One region of the Lysinibacillus sp. FSL K6-0232 genome, then DNA from elsewhere that is predicted to be linked to it. Evidence: a T-box and tRNA genes for the amino acid it is inferred to sense, from the RefSeq annotation. Region 1 holds a T-box; the other holds one or more tRNA genes.
What was found. The T-box of region 1 lies ahead of MHB42_RS13280 (valine--tRNA ligase). A T-box ahead of a tRNA ligase gene usually reads a tRNA of that ligase, here a tRNA-Val.

Region 1 (9,235 bases):
ATAATAGCGGCAGTGACAGCATCTAGCTTTGTAAAAACAGGGAACAGTTGCGGTAAACCGTAGTAAATTAAAAATAGCTGTACAAGCATTGGAATTGCTCGGAAGAAGGAAATATAGACATTGGCTGCGTAAATTAAAATTTTGAAGTTTGTTTTATATACCAGTGCTAAAGCTAAACCAATAGCTACGGCAATAATCATTGCGATTATTGCCATAAGTAATGTGATTGGAATGTACTTTAAAATGGCAGGGAGAACTTCAATCATATAAGAAAAATCTAAGTTCATATCCATCTGACGCCTTTCTGTACAAAATAGTGATTATTCTACTTTCACAGTGATATCTTCACCACCGTAATATTTTTCAGATATTTTTGTTAATGTACCGTCTTCACGTAATTTTTGAATTTCTGTATTGATCGCTTTAATTAATTCCTCATTTTCAGCTGTTTTACGGAATGGGAAGGCAACATCCTCATAGATAAATGGTTCGCCAACAAATTTTAATGGTAAATCACTTTTTTGAATTTCTGCTAATAAAGAAGACTTGGCATTGACATAGCCATCTACACGCTTGTTAATCGCTTCTAATTGTGCGCCATCACGGTTTTCATATGTACGAATCGTGATATCGCCGTTTTTATCAAAGCTTTCTAAGTTTTTCACGTTGTTTGAGCCAAGTACACCTGATACTGTTTTTCCTTTTAAATCATCTAATGTATTAATATCTGCATTGTCCTTATGTGTAACAATTGTCACCCCTGCATAAGAGTATGCATCAGAGAAAGCATATTTTTCTTTACGCTCATCCGTTACAGCAACGGCATTAGCAATTGTATCAATTTTATCAGCTTCTAGTTGCCCCATTAAGCCACTAAAATCCGAGTTTACCCATTCTACAGAGTAGCCTAGATTTGCAGCAATCGCTTCAATTACTTCTACATCAAAGCCCACTAATTTATCACCATCTTTATAGCCATTTGGATAAGATTGCCCTGTTGAGCCAACACGTAATACTTTGTTGTCATCAGCAGAATCTTTATCCGATCCTTGTTCGTTTGTGCTACCACCACATGCTGCTAATACAAGTGCGAATACAGCGATAAATGCTGTCAGTAAAATTTTCTTTTTCATCTATTAAGCCTCCAAAATGTTCTTTTTATAATAGTTTGTCAGATGACCCTTACCTAAATCTTTTTGCCCAAATTTTACATAGCCCTTTTTCTCATACATTGTGCCAAGCCATGGATGAGAGTCTGCTGTACCTAGTGTTACATAGGGTACTTTCAACTGCTCTTTCAATATGGTTGTTTCTAGCCATTCCAACAGAGCAGAGCCAATGCCTTTTTTTCCGCTATTGGGGAGGCTAGCAAACCAGCCAATATGTGGAACAGGGCAGGGACCGGGATTTGGTCCCCATGGCATACGGAGCGATACAGTGGATAGCACAACACCATCATCCTCTAAAAAATAGCAAAGATTATAGATTAAATGCGCTTGTACCTGCTGTAATGTAACGGTTGTTGCATCAAAATGTACGCCGTATTGTAAATTTTCTGCATAGGAAGCATGCAGTAAATTGCGCAATATTTCTGCATCATCGAGTGTTGCTGCACGATATGTATAGGTCATAAGCAAGCCTCCTCTTTCACCTGTTTGTAATGCGCTAAAACTTCCTCTACTTTTGCTGGTGCAAGCCCAACATAAGAGGCATAGTCGAAAATATTTGTTAATTGTTCTTCTGTGAAACTAGCTGTAATGCGTTCATCTTGTGCTAAAAGCTCTTTAAATGGCACATTGTTTTCAAGTGCTGTCATTGAAATTTCATAGAGAATATGGTGGGCAGTTTGCTTCCCAAATTGGCTAGAAAGCTCAAACATTATCTTTTCAGATAATAGTAAACCACCTAATTTGTCTAAGTTTTTCAACATATTTTGTGGCTTCACGACTAAGCCTTGTAATGCGGCAATGGTAGTAGCTAGCTGAGATGATAAGTAAATCGTGATTTCAGGTAAAGCAATCCATTCTGCACGCCATGACATGGCATCACGCTCATGTTCAACAATTAAGGAATGCTGCATCAGCGATACATTTTGTAAAATAGGGCGAGTTAAGCTTGCAATGCCCTCAAACATCGCTGGATTACGTTTATGTGGCATTGTGGATGAGCCGACATTTCCTTTGGAGAAAGGTTCCTCCACCTCATCAATCTCTGTGCGCATTAAGTTATAAAATTCATTGGCTAATTTGCCAAGCGTCCCACTAATAAAGCCAAGTACACTTGCGTATTCTGCTAAGCGATCACGTGAGGAGTGCCAGCAAATTTCAGGTGCTTGAAGTGCTAAAATTTCCATAGCACGCTGCTCAATAGCAATGCCCTGCTCTCCAAATGATGCATATGTACCAACACCACCGCTAATATTACCAGCAAAAGCGCGCTCCTCGATTTGTTGTAGACGCTCAATATGACGTAATATTTCGCTTAATACGACAGCCATTTTAAAGCCGAATGTTGTTGGCAAGCCTTGCATGCCATGTGAACGACCTGCGATTAATGTAAGCTTATGTTCTTTAGCAAGTACGGCTAGGGCATCTGCTACCTTCAATACATCACGTCGAATAATTTGATGTGCTTCTTTAAGTTGTAGGATAGTGCCTGTATCCACAATATCTTGTGTTGTAGCACCATAATGAACAAATTCGCCATGCTCGCCACTAATTTCTTGAATAGCCTTAATGGTTGGCATTAGTGAGTGTTTGAGCTTCGCCATATTTGCAGCAAGCTGTTCGAGATCGAAATGTGCTTGACTTGCTTGTTTGACAATTTCCTCAGCTGCTTCTTGGGGAATAACACCAAGCTCACCTTCTGCCTGTGCTAAAGCAATTTCTACAGCTAGATGCTTTTGTAATCTATTTTCATCAGACCAAACATTGCGCATTTCCTCTGTACCGAAGTTGTTTTTCAACATTATCATATCAATTACATGTGAGGGCATTTTATTATCTCCTTTTAAAACCAACTATTTCACTAAAGTTTATTATGAAACAAAGTATACTGGTTTACTCTGTTTTTATCAAGAATAATTTTAAAATTTTCGAATTTTTCTCTTAATTTGATTAAGCATTTTAAATAGGAAGAAAGTATAGTTATTTAGTGCAAATTTAATAACGTTAATTCTTAATTAATGATGGTTTATTCGTAGGAGATAATGACAAAAGGACTTCCATAAAGAGGAGGGTAACAAAAATTGTGCAGACTCTTTTCTAAAGGGGAGCTTCTGCGGATTGGAAAAAGGACTGTTTTTTGTCAAAATTATATCTTTCAGCATAGTCAAATTACGGGCAAAATCGTTTATAATAAAGCTATTCATAATAGAAAGTAGTGAAATGATATGGCAACAGGCACACATACGGTCGAAGTACCTGTAGGAATTGAACATGTATGGGATTTCGTTAGCGATATGGAAAAATGGGCAAAGCTTGTCCCAGGCTATAACGCACATAAAATGATTGATGATAAGCACTCTACATGGACTTTTAAAGGCAATGTTGGTGTTTTGAAAAAAACAGTAGAGGTAGAGATTACGATTTTAGAATGGGTAGCGCCAACAAAAGTAACTTTTGAATTGAAAGGTATTTCTGATAACTTTTCAGGAAATGGTTATTTCCTTGCAGAAAGCTTAGATGCTGAAAACACAAAAATGACAGGCTTTTTAGAAGTAACAGCAGGCGGATTAGCGGGTCCTGTTTTAAACCCAATTTTCAAACCTATCGTACCAAAAGCTACACAAATGCTAACAGATCGTGTAGCAAATAAAATTAAATTAGTGAATGTTTAATCAACATACGTAACAGTAAAAATGGCATGCTAGAGAGCAATTCTAGCATGCCATTTCTTTGTGAGCCTTCTCGCATACTATCCTTTGCATAGTCATATGATGCAAGGGGAGGGATTATTATCGAACACAAAACTTGGAAGATGTGTGAAACATTTTGTTTTCCTGGCTATGGTTGCCCAACAGAAATAGCAGCTGTGCAAATTAAACCACAGTGGCAGACAATGCAATTAGAGGACTCGCTTCGACTGATGGGTATTTACCATATTACTGCACATGTACGCTTTGATTTTCAGGATATGCAGGCTTATATGGAGCAAGAGGATATTATCGCTATTGATGCGCTTGATATTCAAGGGGATACGGGCTATTTTGAATATGCCGTACCTTTGCATATCGATTTGCCAAAAGAATCAGATGTAAAAGATTTAATGATTAAAGATATTCGCCCTAGTTTAACAAACCAAATGTGTCAACTGGAGTGGACAGTAACAAGTGTCTTTAATGAACTAGAACCTATTGTAGAAAAAGTGCCTGTAAGCGTTGCGGAGGAAGAACAGTCAGTTGCCATTGTAGCAGAAAGTGTGCCAGTAAAGCAGCATACTGCTGTAGCAGCTTCACACCAAGAGATAACGACAACAACAGATCAAAAAGTGACGCTGAGAGAATCCTCAAGCCATATTGTTGTACGTGAGTCGAGCTCTTGGCATGAAGTACCTTCAATGATTTGGGATTTAACGGAGGAATATACACCGCTAAAAGTCCGTGTTTCAAATGATATCTTTCAAAAGTAAGTAGCAAAGCAGCAGCAAAACTAGTAAAAAAATAAGATCGCCAGATGTTGGCACAATAATAACACGGATAAATTGAAAAGCACAAAGCGGTACGATAATCGTTCGACAATAGAAACGAATTTGTCGTAGCCATGGTGGTAAAAGCCAAGGGTTATATTTACGTCGACGCATTTAATGATTCACTTCCTTTTCACAGTTCCTAAAAACAATGAAATCACTTGAAAGACAACACGATTTTGCGGTACAATAAGGAAAATTCAATATGGATGCAATGATAGGGAAGAGTAAATTTGTTGTACATTTTAAGAGAGGAAATGGTAGCTGGGAAATTTCCATTTGTACGAAATTGAAGGTAGCCCTTGAGCAGCTTTAGTGAACTAATAGTAGTTAAAGCCGGTTAAACACCGTTACCGAATTAAGAGCCAGTAGGGTAGGCTAAGAAAAATTCTTAACCACTGCTGGAATTAAAGGTGGTACCGCGAACTAAAACTCCTTCGTCCTTTTAGACGACAGGAGTTTTTTTATTGGGTAAAAAATGAACAGCATTTCTTTACCAATAGTTTTCAAACAATAGGAGGAGTCAAGATGACAGAAAACATTTCAATGCCAACGAAGTATGACCCACAGTCCATTGAGGCTGGACGCTATGAATGGTGGCTACAAGGTAAATTTTTTGAGGCACAGCCTGAAAGTGGCAAAAAGCCTTATTCCATCGTTATTCCACCACCAAATGTAACAGGTAAACTACATCTGGGTCATGCTTGGGATACAACCTTACAAGATATCATTATCCGCATGAAGCGTATGCAAGGATACGATGCACTATGGTTACCAGGGATGGACCATGCAGGTATAGCAACACAAGCAAAAGTAGAAGCCAAGCTACGTGAGGATAATATTACACGTTATGATTTAGGACGTGAAAAATTCCTCGAAAAAACATGGGAATGGAAAGAAGAATATGCTGGACATATTCGTGATCAATGGGCAAAGCTTGGTCTTGGCTTAGATTATACACGTGAACGCTTTACCCTTGATAAAGGGCTATCAGATGCTGTTAAAACTGTTTTTGTACAATTATATGAAAAAGGCTTAATTTATCGTGGTGAACGTATTATTAACTGGGATCCTGCGGCGAAAACAGCATTATCTGATATTGAAGTAATTTATCAGGATGTGCAAGGTGCATTTTATCATATGAAATATCCACTAGCTGATGGTTCAGGTCATGTGGAAGTTGCGACAACACGTCCAGAAACAATGCTTGGTGACTCAGGCGTAGCTGTGCACCCAGATGATGAGCGCTACCAACATTTAATTGGCAAAACTGTTATTTTACCAATTGTAGGACGTGAAATTCCAATTGTAGCCGATGACTACGTAGATAAAGATTTTGGTACAGGTGTTGTAAAAATGACACCAGCGCATGACCCGAACGACTTTGAAGTAGGGAATCGTCATAATTTAGAGCGCATTCTTGTGATGAATGAAGATGGCACAATGAATGAGCTAGCTGGTAAATATCAAGGTATGGATCGTTTTGAATGTCGTAAGCAAATCGTAGCTGATTTACAAGAGGCTGGCGTGTTATTTAAAATTGAAGAGCATATGCACTCTGTTGGTCATTCAGAGCGTTCAGGTGCTGTTGTAGAGCCATATTTATCAGCACAATGGTTTGTAAAAATGCAGCCACTTGCAGATGCTTCACTAGAATTACAAAAGAATGAAGCAGGGAAAGTAAACTTTGTACCAGCTCGTTTTGAAAACACATATTCTCGCTGGATGGAAAATATTCGCGACTGGTGTATCTCTCGCCAATTATGGTGGGGCCATCAAATTCCAGCTTGGTATCATAATGAAACAGGTGAAATTTACGTTGGCAAAGAAGCACCAGCAGACAGCGAAAATTGGACACAAGATGAAGATGTACTGGATACATGGTTCTCCTCTGCGCTATGGCCATTTTCTACAATGGGCTGGCCAGATGAAGCAAATGCAGAATACAAACGCTACTACCCGACAAATACGCTCGTAACTGGCTATGATATTATTTTCTTCTGGGTATCGCGTATGATTTTCCAAGGCATTGAATTTACAGGACAACGACCATTTAAAGATGTGTTAATTCACGGTTTAGTACGTGATGGTGAAGGACGTAAAATGAGTAAATCACTTGGCAATGGTGTCGATCCAATGGATGTTATTGAACAATATGGTGCAGACTCATTGCGTTATTTCCTAGCAACAGGCTCTTCTCCAGGTCAAGATTTACGTTATACAACAGAAAAGGTAGAGTCCATATGGAATTTTGCCAATAAGATTTGGAATGCATCACGTTTTGCGCTAATGAATATGGACGGTATGACATATGATGACATTGACCTAACAGGTGAAAAATCAGTCGCTGACAAATGGATTTTAACACGTTTAAACGAAACAATTGAACGCGTAACATCACTTGCAGAGCGTTATGAATTTGGTGAAGTAGGTCGTGAGCTTTACAATTTCATTTGGGATGATTTCTGTTCTTGGTATATTGAAATGGCAAAATTACCGCTATATGGTGAGGATGAAGCAGCGAAAAAGACAACGCGTTCTATTTTAGCTTACGTACTTGATCAAACAATGCGTCTATTACATCCATTTATGCCTTTCATTACAGAAGAAATCTGGCAGCACTTACCACACGATGGTGAATCAATTACAGTAGCTGCATGGCCAACAGTACGCACAGACCTTCATTTTGCTGAAGAAGCAGATAATATGAAGCTTCTAATGGATATTATACGTTCGGTACGTAATATTCGTGCGGAAGTGAATACACCAATGAGCAAAAAAGTACCATTGTTTATTTCAGCAAAAGATGCTACAACAGTGGCAGTGCTTGAAACAAATAAAGCCTATTTAGAAAAATTCTGTAACCCTGAAACATTAACAATTGGTGAGAACTTAGAGGCTCCAGGTCAATCAATGACAGCAGTTGTTACAGGCGCACAAGTTTTCTTACCGCTTGTTGGGCTTATTAACCTAGAGGAAGAAATTGCTCGTCTTGAAAAAGAGCTAGAGAAATGGGCAAAAGAAGTAAAACTTGTAACAGGTAAGCTATCTAATGAGAAATTTGTTGCTAAAGCACCTGAAGCATTAGTAAACGCAGAGCGTGAAAAATTAGCAGATTATGAGAGCAAGCATGCCGTTGTCTTGAAACGCTTAGAGGAACTGAAAAATATGTAAAAAAATCGGTGGATGGCAATAAAGTCATCCATCTTTTTTTATTTTATGCAACGAAAGATATATGTTGTGTTAGGTAAAAGTATATAGTAAAATCAAGGATAATTAGTAGTATAGATGAGTGTCGTTTTATATAAATTAGGAAGCAAAGACTAATGTTTTGTTGGCGAAAATAGTAAATATCCCATTAAATGGAGGTATTGTAGATGACAGGGAATATTGCAACAATTATTACAAAGGTGAATAGAGCTTGTGACGATCTTGATTTTGTTAGTGCAAGGGTACTAATCGAAACAAATCTTTTAAAATTATCAGAAGCAAAGTATTACCGATTATTGAATACGAGTGGTCGTGTATTGATCAAACATATACTAGCAAGCAATAGCGAGCAAAAAGAAGAAACGAAATTATCACGTACGGATTTATTAACCATTCATAAAATTAATGAATATTGTTCGAACTTTGATATTTCTATGCTTAAAAGAACATTAAAAAATTCCTTTGAATTAGTGCAACGTTCAGATGTATTGCCACTTTTAAATAATGACGCCAAAATTATTTTAGATAATATGGGTGCTTTATTGGGAACGCGCCAGCTAATGAATTAAACAAAAATAGTTAAACACACAGAAAGGTTCACACCTATCTGTGTGTTTTTTCTATTGAAATCGCTGTTATTCAACGTTACTTGTACTAAAATAGAGATATTGCATGAAAAGGAAGTGTTTTTGTTGTTTAATACAATGGATGAATGTACTAAATTTATTTTTTCATTAAAAGCAGTTGACCATAAACGTGCACCGCTTGTCCTTATGCGAGAGGTGCTAGCGCTTTTAGATAACCCTCACAACAAGCTACGCATTATTCATGTAGCTGGCTCTAACGGAAAGGGCTCAACGGTAAACGCATTAAGAGAAATGCTACAACATGCCAATTACAAAGTAGGCGCATTTACATCGCCACATCTAGAACGTGTAAATGAACGGATAACGATTAATGGTAAGCCCATTTCAGATCAGCATTTTTTAGCTTATTTTAATAAGCTCGCACAAATCATAGAGCAACACTATAATGGTGATTTTCCAAGCTTTTTTGAGGTTGTTACACTTATTATGTTCCAATACTTTGCAGACGAAGGTATTGATATCGCATTGATTGAAGCAGGACTTGGTGGACGCCTTGATGCAACAAATGTTGTCACACCGCTTCTTGCTATTATTACAACAATTTCACTGGAGCATACAGCGTTTTTAGGAGATACATTTGCAAAGGTCGCTGCTGAAAAAGCTGGCATTATTAAAGAAGGCATTCCTGTTATTGTAGGCGTTCACAATCAGGAAGCATTAGCGGTCATAACAGAAACGGCTATGCAACAGCA
Region 2 (9,235 bases), 2.4 Mb from region 1:
ACAGTAGGCTCTTTAGCATTAGCACGAGATATAAAAGCTGCCTTAATCGACAAGGGTGTGGAAATAAAAAGATTAGCTGATTGGCTTTAAAATATAGAGGGCGTGTCTGAAAAGTTATTTAAAGACATGCTCTAGCTTAATAAGGCTCTTTTAAGAAGCAAGGTTTTATTATTTACTCACTTTCTATAAAAAAATATTATTTTTTATGAAAAAATATGATAAGATTATTTTCTGATTAGCAGCATAGTATGGTGAAAGTATCATAAAACTTTTTACTAATATAGGAAGCTTTTCTATGTTGAGAAAAAAATAAAACTTTTTTTAGAAAAAGTGTTGACCTTTTTTAGATAAGGGTATATTATTATACAAGTCGCCACGGTGACACGCTAAAACAAAGCAAAATATGAACCTTGAAAACTGAACAAGCAAAACGTAATCAATAAATTTTAGTAGCTTACTTTAGTAAGTGAACGAAATAAATTTGGACATCGAATGAAGATGAGATGCCAGCAAAACAATTTGAGCAAATCAAATTTCTTTTTATGGAGAGTTTGATCCTGGCTCAGGACGAACGCTGGCGGCGTGCCTAATACATGCAAGTCGAGCGAACAGAGGAGGAGCTTGCTCCTCTGACGTTAGCGGCGGACGGGTGAGTAACACGTGGGTAACCTACCCTGTAGTTGGGGATAACTCCGGGAAACCGGGGCTAATACCGAATGATACTTGGAAACACATGTTTCTGAGTTGAAAGATGGTTCTGCTATCGCTACAGGATGGACCCGCGGCGCATTAGCTAGTTGGTGAGGTAACGGCTCACCAAGGCGACGATGCGTAGCCGACCTGAGAGGGTGATCGGCCACACTGGGACTGAGACACGGCCCAGACTCCTACGGGAGGCAGCAGTAGGGAATCTTCCACAATGGGCGAAAGCCTGATGGAGCAACGCCGCGTGAGTGAAGAAGGTTTTCGGATCGTAAAACTCTGTTGTAAGGGAAGAACAAGTACAGTAGTAACTGGCTGTACCTTGACGGTACCTTATTAGAAAGCCACGGCTAACTACGTGCCAGCAGCCGCGGTAATACGTAGGTGGCAAGCGTTGTCCGGAATTATTGGGCGTAAAGCGCGCGCAGGCGGTCCTTTAAGTCTGATGTGAAAGCCCACGGCTCAACCGTGGAGGGTCATTGGAAACTGGGGGACTTGAGTGCAGAAGAGGAAAGTGGAATTCCAAGTGTAGCGGTGAAATGCGTAGAGATTTGGAGGAACACCAGTGGCGAAGGCGACTTTCTGGTCTGTAACTGACGCTGAGGCGCGAAAGCGTGGGGAGCAAACAGGATTAGATACCCTGGTAGTCCACGCCGTAAACGATGAGTGCTAAGTGTTAGGGGGTTTCCGCCCCTTAGTGCTGCAGCTAACGCATTAAGCACTCCGCCTGGGGAGTACGGTCGCAAGACTGAAACTCAAAGGAATTGACGGGGGCCCGCACAAGCGGTGGAGCATGTGGTTTAATTCGAAGCAACGCGAAGAACCTTACCAGGTCTTGACATCCCGTTGACCACTGTAGAGATATAGTTTCCCCTTCGGGGGCAACGGTGACAGGTGGTGCATGGTTGTCGTCAGCTCGTGTCGTGAGATGTTGGGTTAAGTCCCGCAACGAGCGCAACCCTTGATCTTAGTTGCCATCATTTAGTTGGGCACTCTAAGGTGACTGCCGGTGACAAACCGGAGGAAGGTGGGGATGACGTCAAATCATCATGCCCCTTATGACCTGGGCTACACACGTGCTACAATGGACGATACAAACGGTTGCCAACTCGCGAGAGGGAGCTAATCCGATAAAGTCGTTCTCAGTTCGGATTGTAGGCTGCAACTCGCCTACATGAAGCCGGAATCGCTAGTAATCGCGGATCAGCATGCCGCGGTGAATACGTTCCCGGGCCTTGTACACACCGCCCGTCACACCACGAGAGTTTGTAACACCCGAAGTCGGTGAGGTAACCTTTTGGAGCCAGCCGCCGAAGGTGGGATAGATGATTGGGGTGAAGTCGTAACAAGGTAGCCGTATCGGAAGGTGCGGCTGGATCACCTCCTTTCTAAGGATATTTTCGGAATACAAACCTTGGGTTTGTACGATTACGTTTTGCTGTTCAGTTTTGAAGGTTCATTCTTCTGAATGAAATACTTCAAAATCATGTACTCCTGTTATTCTCAACAATAGAAGCAGGTAGTAGCTTTGTTCTTTGAAAACTGGATAAAACGACATTGAAATTGTAACAAACACATTTATTTTTTAAGTTTTTTATAGGCTTAATAACATTGTAAAGGTTTCAAGACACGAGCAGTTCTAGGAAGCAAACGAGTGAAGCTGACAACGAAATGCGATGTGTATTGAAAGCTGACGGTTAAGTTATTAAGGGCGCACGGCGAATGCCTTGGCACTAGGAGCCGAAGAAGGACGGCACTAACACCGATATGCTTCGGGGAGCTGTAAGTGAGCTTTGATCCGGAGATTTCCGAATGGGGGAACCCACTACGTTTAATGGCGTAGTATCTTGACGTGAATACATAGCGTCTTGAAGGCAGACCCAGGGAACTGAAACATCTAAGTACCTGGAGGAAGAGAAAGAAAAATCGATTCCCTGAGTAGCGGCGAGCGAAACGGGAAGAGCCCAAACCAAGAGGCTTGCCTCTTGGGGTTGTAGGACACTCTATACGGAGTTACAAAAGAGCGAGTTAGATGAAGCGACTTGGAAAGGTCCGCCAGAGCAGGTAATAGCCCTGTAGTCGAAAGTTCGTTCTCTCCTGAGTGGATCCTGAGTACGGCGGAACACGTGAAATTCCGTCGGAATCCGGGAGGACCATCTCCCAAGGCTAAATACTACCTAGTGACCGATAGTGAACCAGTACCGTGAGGGAAAGGTGAAAAGCACCCCGGGAGGGGAGTGAAAGAGAACCTGAAACCGTGTGCCTACAAGTAGTTAGAGCCCGTTCATGGGTGATAGCGTGCCTTTTGTAGAATGAACCGGCGAGTTACGATTACGTGCAAGGTTAAGCTGTAGAAGGCGGAGCCGCAGCGAAAGCGAGTCTGAATAGGGCGAAGTAGTACGTGGTCGTAGACCCGAAACCAGGTGATCTACCCATGTCCAGGGTGAAGGTAAGGTAACACTTACTGGAGGCCCGAACCCACGCACGTTGAAAAGTGCGGGGATGAGGTGTGGGTAGCGGAGAAATTCCAATCGAACTTGGAGATAGCTGGTTCTCTCCGAAATAGCTTTAGGGCTAGCCTCGTGATGAGAATACTGGAGGTAGAGCACTGTTTGGACTAGGGGGCCATCCCGGTTTACCGAATTCAGACAAACTCCGAATGCCAGATATTTATACACGGGAGTCAGACTGCGAGTGATAAGATCCGTAGTCAAAAGGGAAACAGCCCAGACCACCAGCTAAGGTCCCAAAGTAATCGTTAAGTGGAAAAGGATGTGGCGTTGCACAGACAACCAGGATGTTGGCTTAGAAGCAGCCATCATTTAAAGAGTGCGTAATAGCTCACTGGTCGAGTGACGCTGCGCCGAAAATGTATCGGGGCTAAACGATTCACCGAAGCTGTGGATTGACATCTACGATGTCAGTGGTAGGAGAGCGTTCTAAGGGCGTTGAAGTCAGACCGGAAGGACTGGTGGAGCGCTTAGAAGTGAGAATGCCGGTATGAGTAGCGAAAGACGGGTGAGAATCCCGTCCACCGTATGACTAAGGTTTCCTGAGGAAGGCTCGTCCGCTCAGGGTTAGTCGGGACCTAAGCCGAGGCCGATAGGCGTAGGCGATGGACAACAGGTTGATATTCCTGTACCACCTCCTCACCGTTTGAGAAATGGGGGGACGCAGGAGGATAGGGTAAGCGCGCTGTTGGTAATGCGCGTCCAAGCAGTAAGGTGTGTGTGTAGGCAAATCCGCACACTGTAACGCCAAGCTGTGATGGCGAGTCCGTATGGACGAAGTTCCTGATTTCACACTGCCAAGAAAAGCCTCTATCGAGGTGAGAGGTGCCCGTACCGCAAACCGACACAGGTAGTCGAGGAGAGAATCCTAAGGTGTGCGAGAGAACTCTCGTTAAGGAACTCGGCAAAATGACCCCGTAACTTCGGGAGAAGGGGTGCTCTGTTAGGGTGAAAGCCCGAGAGAGCCGCAGTGAATAGGCCCAGGCGACTGTTTAGCAAAAACACAGGTCTCTGCAAAACCGTAAGGTGACGTATAGGGGCTGACGCCTGCCCGGTGCTGGAAGGTTAAGAGGAGTGGTTAGCGCAAGCGAAGCTACGAATTGAAGCCCCAGTAAACGGCGGCCGTAACTATAACGGTCCTAAGGTAGCGAAATTCCTTGTCGGGTAAGTTCCGACCCGCACGAAAGGCGTAACGATCTGGGCACTGTCTCAACGAGAGACTCGGTGAAATTATAGTACCTGTGAAGATGCAGGTTACCCGCGACAGGACGGAAAGACCCCGTGGAGCTTTACTGTAGCCTGATATTGAATTTTGGTACAACTTGTACAGGATAGGTAGGAGCCAGAGATCTCGGAGCGCCAGCTTCGAAGGAGGCGTCGGTGGGATACTACCCTGGTTGTATTGAAATTCTAACCCATGCCCCTTAGCGGGGCAGGAGACAGTGTCAGGCGGACAGTTTGACTGGGGCGGTCGCCTCCTAAAAGGTAACGGAGGCGCCCAAAGGTTCCCTCAGAATGGTTGGAAATCATTCGTAGAGTGTAAAGGCACAAGGGAGCTTGACTGCGAGACCGACAAGTCGAGCAGGGTCGAAAGACGGGCTTAGTGATCCGGTGGTTCCGCATGGAAGGGCCATCGCTCAACGGATAAAAGCTACCCCGGGGATAACAGGCTTATCTCCCCCAAGAGTCCACATCGACGGGGAGGTTTGGCACCTCGATGTCGGCTCATCGCATCCTGGGGCTGTAGTCGGTCCCAAGGGTTGGGCTGTTCGCCCATTAAAGCGGTACGCGAGCTGGGTTCAGAACGTCGTGAGACAGTTCGGTCCCTATCCGTCGTGGGCGTAGGAAATTTGAGAGGAGCTGTCCTTAGTACGAGAGGACCGGGATGGACACACCGCTGGTGTACCAGTTGTCTTGCCAAAGGCATCGCTGGGTAGCTATGTGTGGACGGGATAAGTGCTGAAAGCATCTAAGCATGAAGCCCCCCTCAAGATGAGATTTCCCATTACGCAAGTAAGTAAGATCCCTCAAAGACGATGAGGTAGATAGGTTCGAGGTGGAAGTGTGGCGACACATGGAGCTGACGAATACTAATCGATCGAGGACTTAACCAAAACCAGTTTGACGCAATTCAATGCACCGTTTATCCAGTTTTGAAAGAATAATTCTTTCAATTGAATAAGTGAAGTGATAATGGCAAAGAGGTCACACCCGTTTCCATACCGAACACGGAAGTTAAGCTCTTTCGCGCCGATGGTAGTTGGGGGCTTCCCCCTGTGAGAGTAGGACGTCGCTTCGCTTATTTTTTATGTGGAGGATTAGCTCAGCTGGGAGAGCACCTGCCTTACAAGCAGGGGGTCGGCGGTTCGAGCCCGTCATCCTCCACCATTATGGTCCCGTGGTGTAGCGGTTAACATGCCTGCCTGTCACGCAGGAGATCGCCGGTTCGATCCCGGTCGGGACCGCCATATTATATGCCGGTGTAGCTCAGTTGGTAGAGCAACTGACTTGTAATCAGTAGGTCGTGGGTTCGACTCCTATCGCCGGCATCATTCCCTTGGAGGGGTAGCGAAGTGGCTAAACGCGGCGGACTGTAAATCCGCTCCTTAGGGTTCGGCGGTTCGAATCCGTCCCCCTCCACCATTTTTAGGGGCATAGTTCAACGGTAGAATAGAGGTCTCCAAAACCTTTGGTGTGGGTTCGATTCCTACTGCCCCTGCCAGGTCTTGAGGTACTCGTTCATATGTAGCTGTTATCATATATAGTGGCGATTGTGGCGAAGTGGTTAACGCATCGGATTGTGGTTCCGACATTCGTGGGTTCGATTCCCATCAGTCGCCCCATTTTAATGTTGGGGTATAGCCAAGCGGTAAGGCAACGGATTTTGATTCCGTCATGCCTAGGTTCGAATCCTAGTACCCCAGCCATTTTTTCTTTTATGAGCCATTAGCTCAGTTGGTAGAGCATCTGACTTTTAATCAGAGGGTCGAAGGTTCGAGTCCTTCATGGCTCATTGTTATTACATAATAAGCGCCCGTAGCTCAATTGGATAGAGCGTCTGACTACGGATCAGAAGGTTATGGGTTCGACTCCTGTCGGGCGCGCCAATAAAATGTGTTTTCGGAATGTAGCTCAGCTTGGTAGAGCACTTGGTTTGGGACCAAGGGGTCGTAGGTTCGAATCCTGTCATTCCGACCATTTTCTAAAATGATGGGGCCTTAGCTCAGCTGGGAGAGCGCCTGCCTTGCACGCAGGAGGTCAGCGGTTCGATCCCGCTAGGCTCCACCATATATTTTAATATTTTTGGAGGTATACCCAAGTCTGGCTGAAGGGATCGGTCTTGAAAACCGACAGGCGGGTAACACCGCGCGGGGGTTCGAATCCCTCTACCTCCTCCATTTCTCGGGTCAGTAGCTCAGTTGGTAGAGCATTAGATTGAAGCTCTAAGTGTCGGCGGTTCGATTCCGTCCTGACCCACCATTATTTGCGGGTGTAGTTTAATGGTAAAACCTCAGCCTTCCAAGCTGATGTCGTGAGTTCGATTCTCATCACCCGCTCCAAGGGCCTATAGCTCAGCTGGTTAGAGCGCACGCCTGATAAGCGTGAGGTCGATGGTTCGAGTCCATTTAGGCCCATCAATCATCATTATTCCGAAGTAGCTCAGTTGGTAGTAGCACCTGACTGTTAATCAGGTTGTCGCAGGTTCGAGTCCTGCCTTCGGAGCCACGGCCCGTTGGTCAAGTGGTTAAGACACCGCCCTTTCACGGCGGTAACACGGGTTCGAATCCCGTACGGGTCATCAAGCATGTAGCATAAGTATATGTTACATGCTTTTTTATTTGTCTTTATACTTGTGAATAGTAATGAGGAAATTTAATAAGTATTAGGATAACTAATGGAAAGAGCTGTTCATATATATTTACTTAATAATATATTGACTGCCCTCTCTTAGAAAAATTGATTCTACGATAAATATGTTAATAATTACAGGTCGGCTATAGAAAAAGATGATGCTGGATAAAATATGTCTGTATTTAAAAAATTTAACTGTCATAAATGAGTCCCATCATCGACAATAGTCAAATTACAATGACTTCGGCAAATGCCAAATAGCCGAGGTACATTTCTATATGGATATTTATGATATTCGTTGGGCAGGTAGTAACTATTTTGTTCAGAAATTGTTTAGTACAATATGCTAATCTATACATGTCATCGTAATTCAAAGCCTAGGCATTCAATTTGTGCCTAGGCTTTTCCATTGTTTAATTTTATATAAAATAACATAACAACTAGCTTTAATTTTGAACAAACTATTTCATATATAAAATATGTATGTTTTTTTAAAAGATATTTTCATGGTGCTAGCACTTTCCTTCCTCTAATATGAGGGTAGATGGAGGAATTGGACTATGAATAGACAGGAGATACAGCAATTTTTAAAGCTTTATCAAGCAGAGCAAAATCACTCAAATACTTGGTTAGAAAATAGATTGCAGCAAATTGCAGCAGCAGGTGAATATAATCCTACAACAGAGGAAATAGTTTTTGGTGCACGAGTGGCATGGCGTAACAGTAATAAATGTATTGGACGTCTATTTTGGCAGTCGCTACATGTAGTAGATGCACGCAATGTTCTAGACGAGCAGGAAGTTTTTCAAAAATTACTAGAACATATCCAGTACGCTACAAATAATGGGAAAATCCGTCCGACTATTACAGTATTTGCATCAGGAAGGGTGCGAATTTGGAATCATCAGCTAATACGCTATGCAGGTTATGAAACGGATTCAGGTGTTATTGGTGATGCACATTCTATTCCGTTTACTAAAATATGTGAATCGTTAGGCTGGAAAGGCGACAGAACTGCCTTTGATGTGCTTCCGCTTGTGATACAGGTGGATGAACGTGCACCACAATTATTTCCAATCCCTAAAGACTATATTTTAGAAGTGCCAATTCGTCACCCAGAGTCAGTAGAGATGGAAAAATTAGGAATGAAATGGTATGCTGTACCTATTATTTCAAGCATGCGTTTTCAAATGGCAGGTATTGATTTTCAGGCAGCTCCATTTAATGGCTGGTATATGGGTACGGAAATCGGAGCGCGTAATTTAGCAGATTATGAGCGCTATAATATGCTTCCAGCAATTGCGGAGATATTTAACCTTGATACAACAAAGCAAGCTTCTCTTTGGCGTGACCGTGCACTAGTTGAGCTTAATATTGCAGTGCTTCATTCCTTTAAAGAAGATGGAGTGAGCATTGTGGATCATCATACAGCAGCGCAACAGTTTAAATTATTTGAAGAGGCAGAGGCATCAGTAGGGAGAGAGGTTACAGGTAATTGGACATGGTTAATTCCACCGTTATCGCCTGCAACTACTCATATTTTTCATAAGCCATATGTGAATGTTTATCATACGCCAAATTATTTTTATCAAAAGCCATGCTATTAATCGCCGAAGGGCTATCGGACTATCCTGATAGCCTAATTTTCTATTAAATTAATAAAGATGCTGTTACACTAAATATACTTTATGTTCTAAGAGAGGGTGAGTCAGTATGCTAAACGAGCATATTCCAAATATCCCGTGGCAGCAATTGACAACGGCTTATGGCAGAGGAACGACTATTCCTCAACTAATTGAGCAAGAGCAATATCAACAGCTAGCCACATTAATTGAGCATCAAGGTACACTTTGGCAGGCAACGCCATGGACTTTGTTAATTCCTTTAAAACGACTTACTGGCAAAAATAAAGAGGATGTGACTTTACAAGAAATAGAACTTTATTTAAGTGTAGCATCCGTTATTACAAAAGATTCCCTCAACCCAGCAAATACTGTTTCCACCATGCAGGAGCTGCTAAATACCCAGTATTTATGGTCAGAGGAAGATGATGAACTAGAGTGGGATAAAGATTTGCCTAAAGGTTATGAACAGCAGGCATTTTTAGGCTATTATTATTTTAGTTATTTACTTTTACAAGAGGCTACTCCGATTTTTACAGCTATTGCTAC

Region 2: it has a tRNA-Val gene. The T-box ahead of MHB42_RS13280 (valine--tRNA ligase) is inferred to sense a tRNA for this amino acid. The anticodon was not compared.

Annotation. Positions count from the first base shown of each region.
Region 1 is NZ_JBBOYW010000001.1:2,717,238-2,726,472, reverse strand. Features, by position in the region: gene MHB42_RS13315 (amino acid ABC transporter permease) at 1-287, opposite strand, end outside; gene MHB42_RS13310 (amino acid ABC transporter substrate-binding protein) at 321-1,133, opposite strand; gene MHB42_RS13305 (GNAT family N-acetyltransferase) at 1,137-1,631, opposite strand; gene purB (adenylosuccinate lyase) at 1,628-2,995, opposite strand; gene MHB42_RS13295 (CoxG family protein) at 3,392-3,838, shown strand; gene MHB42_RS13290 (valyl-tRNA synthetase) at 3,979-4,629, shown strand; gene MHB42_RS13285 (hypothetical protein) at 4,606-4,800, opposite strand; T-box leader at 4,892-5,134, shown strand; gene MHB42_RS13280 (valine--tRNA ligase) at 5,215-7,860, shown strand; gene MHB42_RS13275 (hypothetical protein) at 8,064-8,465, shown strand; gene MHB42_RS13270 (bifunctional folylpolyglutamate synthase/dihydrofolate synthase) at 8,601-9,235, shown strand, end outside.
Region 2 is NZ_JBBOYW010000001.1:311,586-320,820, forward strand. Features, by position in the region: gene MHB42_RS01450 (LamB/YcsF family protein) at 1-90, shown strand, start outside; rRNA gene MHB42_RS01455 (16S ribosomal RNA) at 540-2,090, shown strand; rRNA gene MHB42_RS01460 (23S ribosomal RNA) at 2,398-5,326, shown strand; rRNA gene rrf (5S ribosomal RNA) at 5,396-5,511, shown strand; tRNA gene MHB42_RS01470 (tRNA-Val) at 5,525-5,600, shown strand; tRNA gene MHB42_RS01475 (tRNA-Asp) at 5,605-5,680, shown strand; tRNA gene MHB42_RS01480 (tRNA-Thr) at 5,689-5,761, shown strand; tRNA gene MHB42_RS01485 (tRNA-Tyr) at 5,772-5,855, shown strand; tRNA gene MHB42_RS01490 (tRNA-Trp) at 5,861-5,934, shown strand; tRNA gene MHB42_RS01495 (tRNA-His) at 5,980-6,055, shown strand; tRNA gene MHB42_RS01500 (tRNA-Gln) at 6,065-6,139, shown strand; tRNA gene MHB42_RS01505 (tRNA-Lys) at 6,153-6,225, shown strand; tRNA gene MHB42_RS01510 (tRNA-Arg) at 6,243-6,319, shown strand; tRNA gene MHB42_RS01515 (tRNA-Pro) at 6,334-6,410, shown strand; tRNA gene MHB42_RS01520 (tRNA-Ala) at 6,425-6,500, shown strand; tRNA gene MHB42_RS01525 (tRNA-Ser) at 6,518-6,610, shown strand; tRNA gene MHB42_RS01530 (tRNA-Phe) at 6,617-6,692, shown strand; tRNA gene MHB42_RS01535 (tRNA-Gly) at 6,699-6,772, shown strand; tRNA gene MHB42_RS01540 (tRNA-Ile) at 6,774-6,847, shown strand; tRNA gene MHB42_RS01545 (tRNA-Asn) at 6,862-6,938, shown strand; tRNA gene MHB42_RS01550 (tRNA-Glu) at 6,940-7,011, shown strand; gene MHB42_RS01555 (nitric oxide synthase oxygenase) at 7,625-8,671, shown strand; gene MHB42_RS01560 (hypothetical protein) at 8,778-9,235, shown strand, end outside.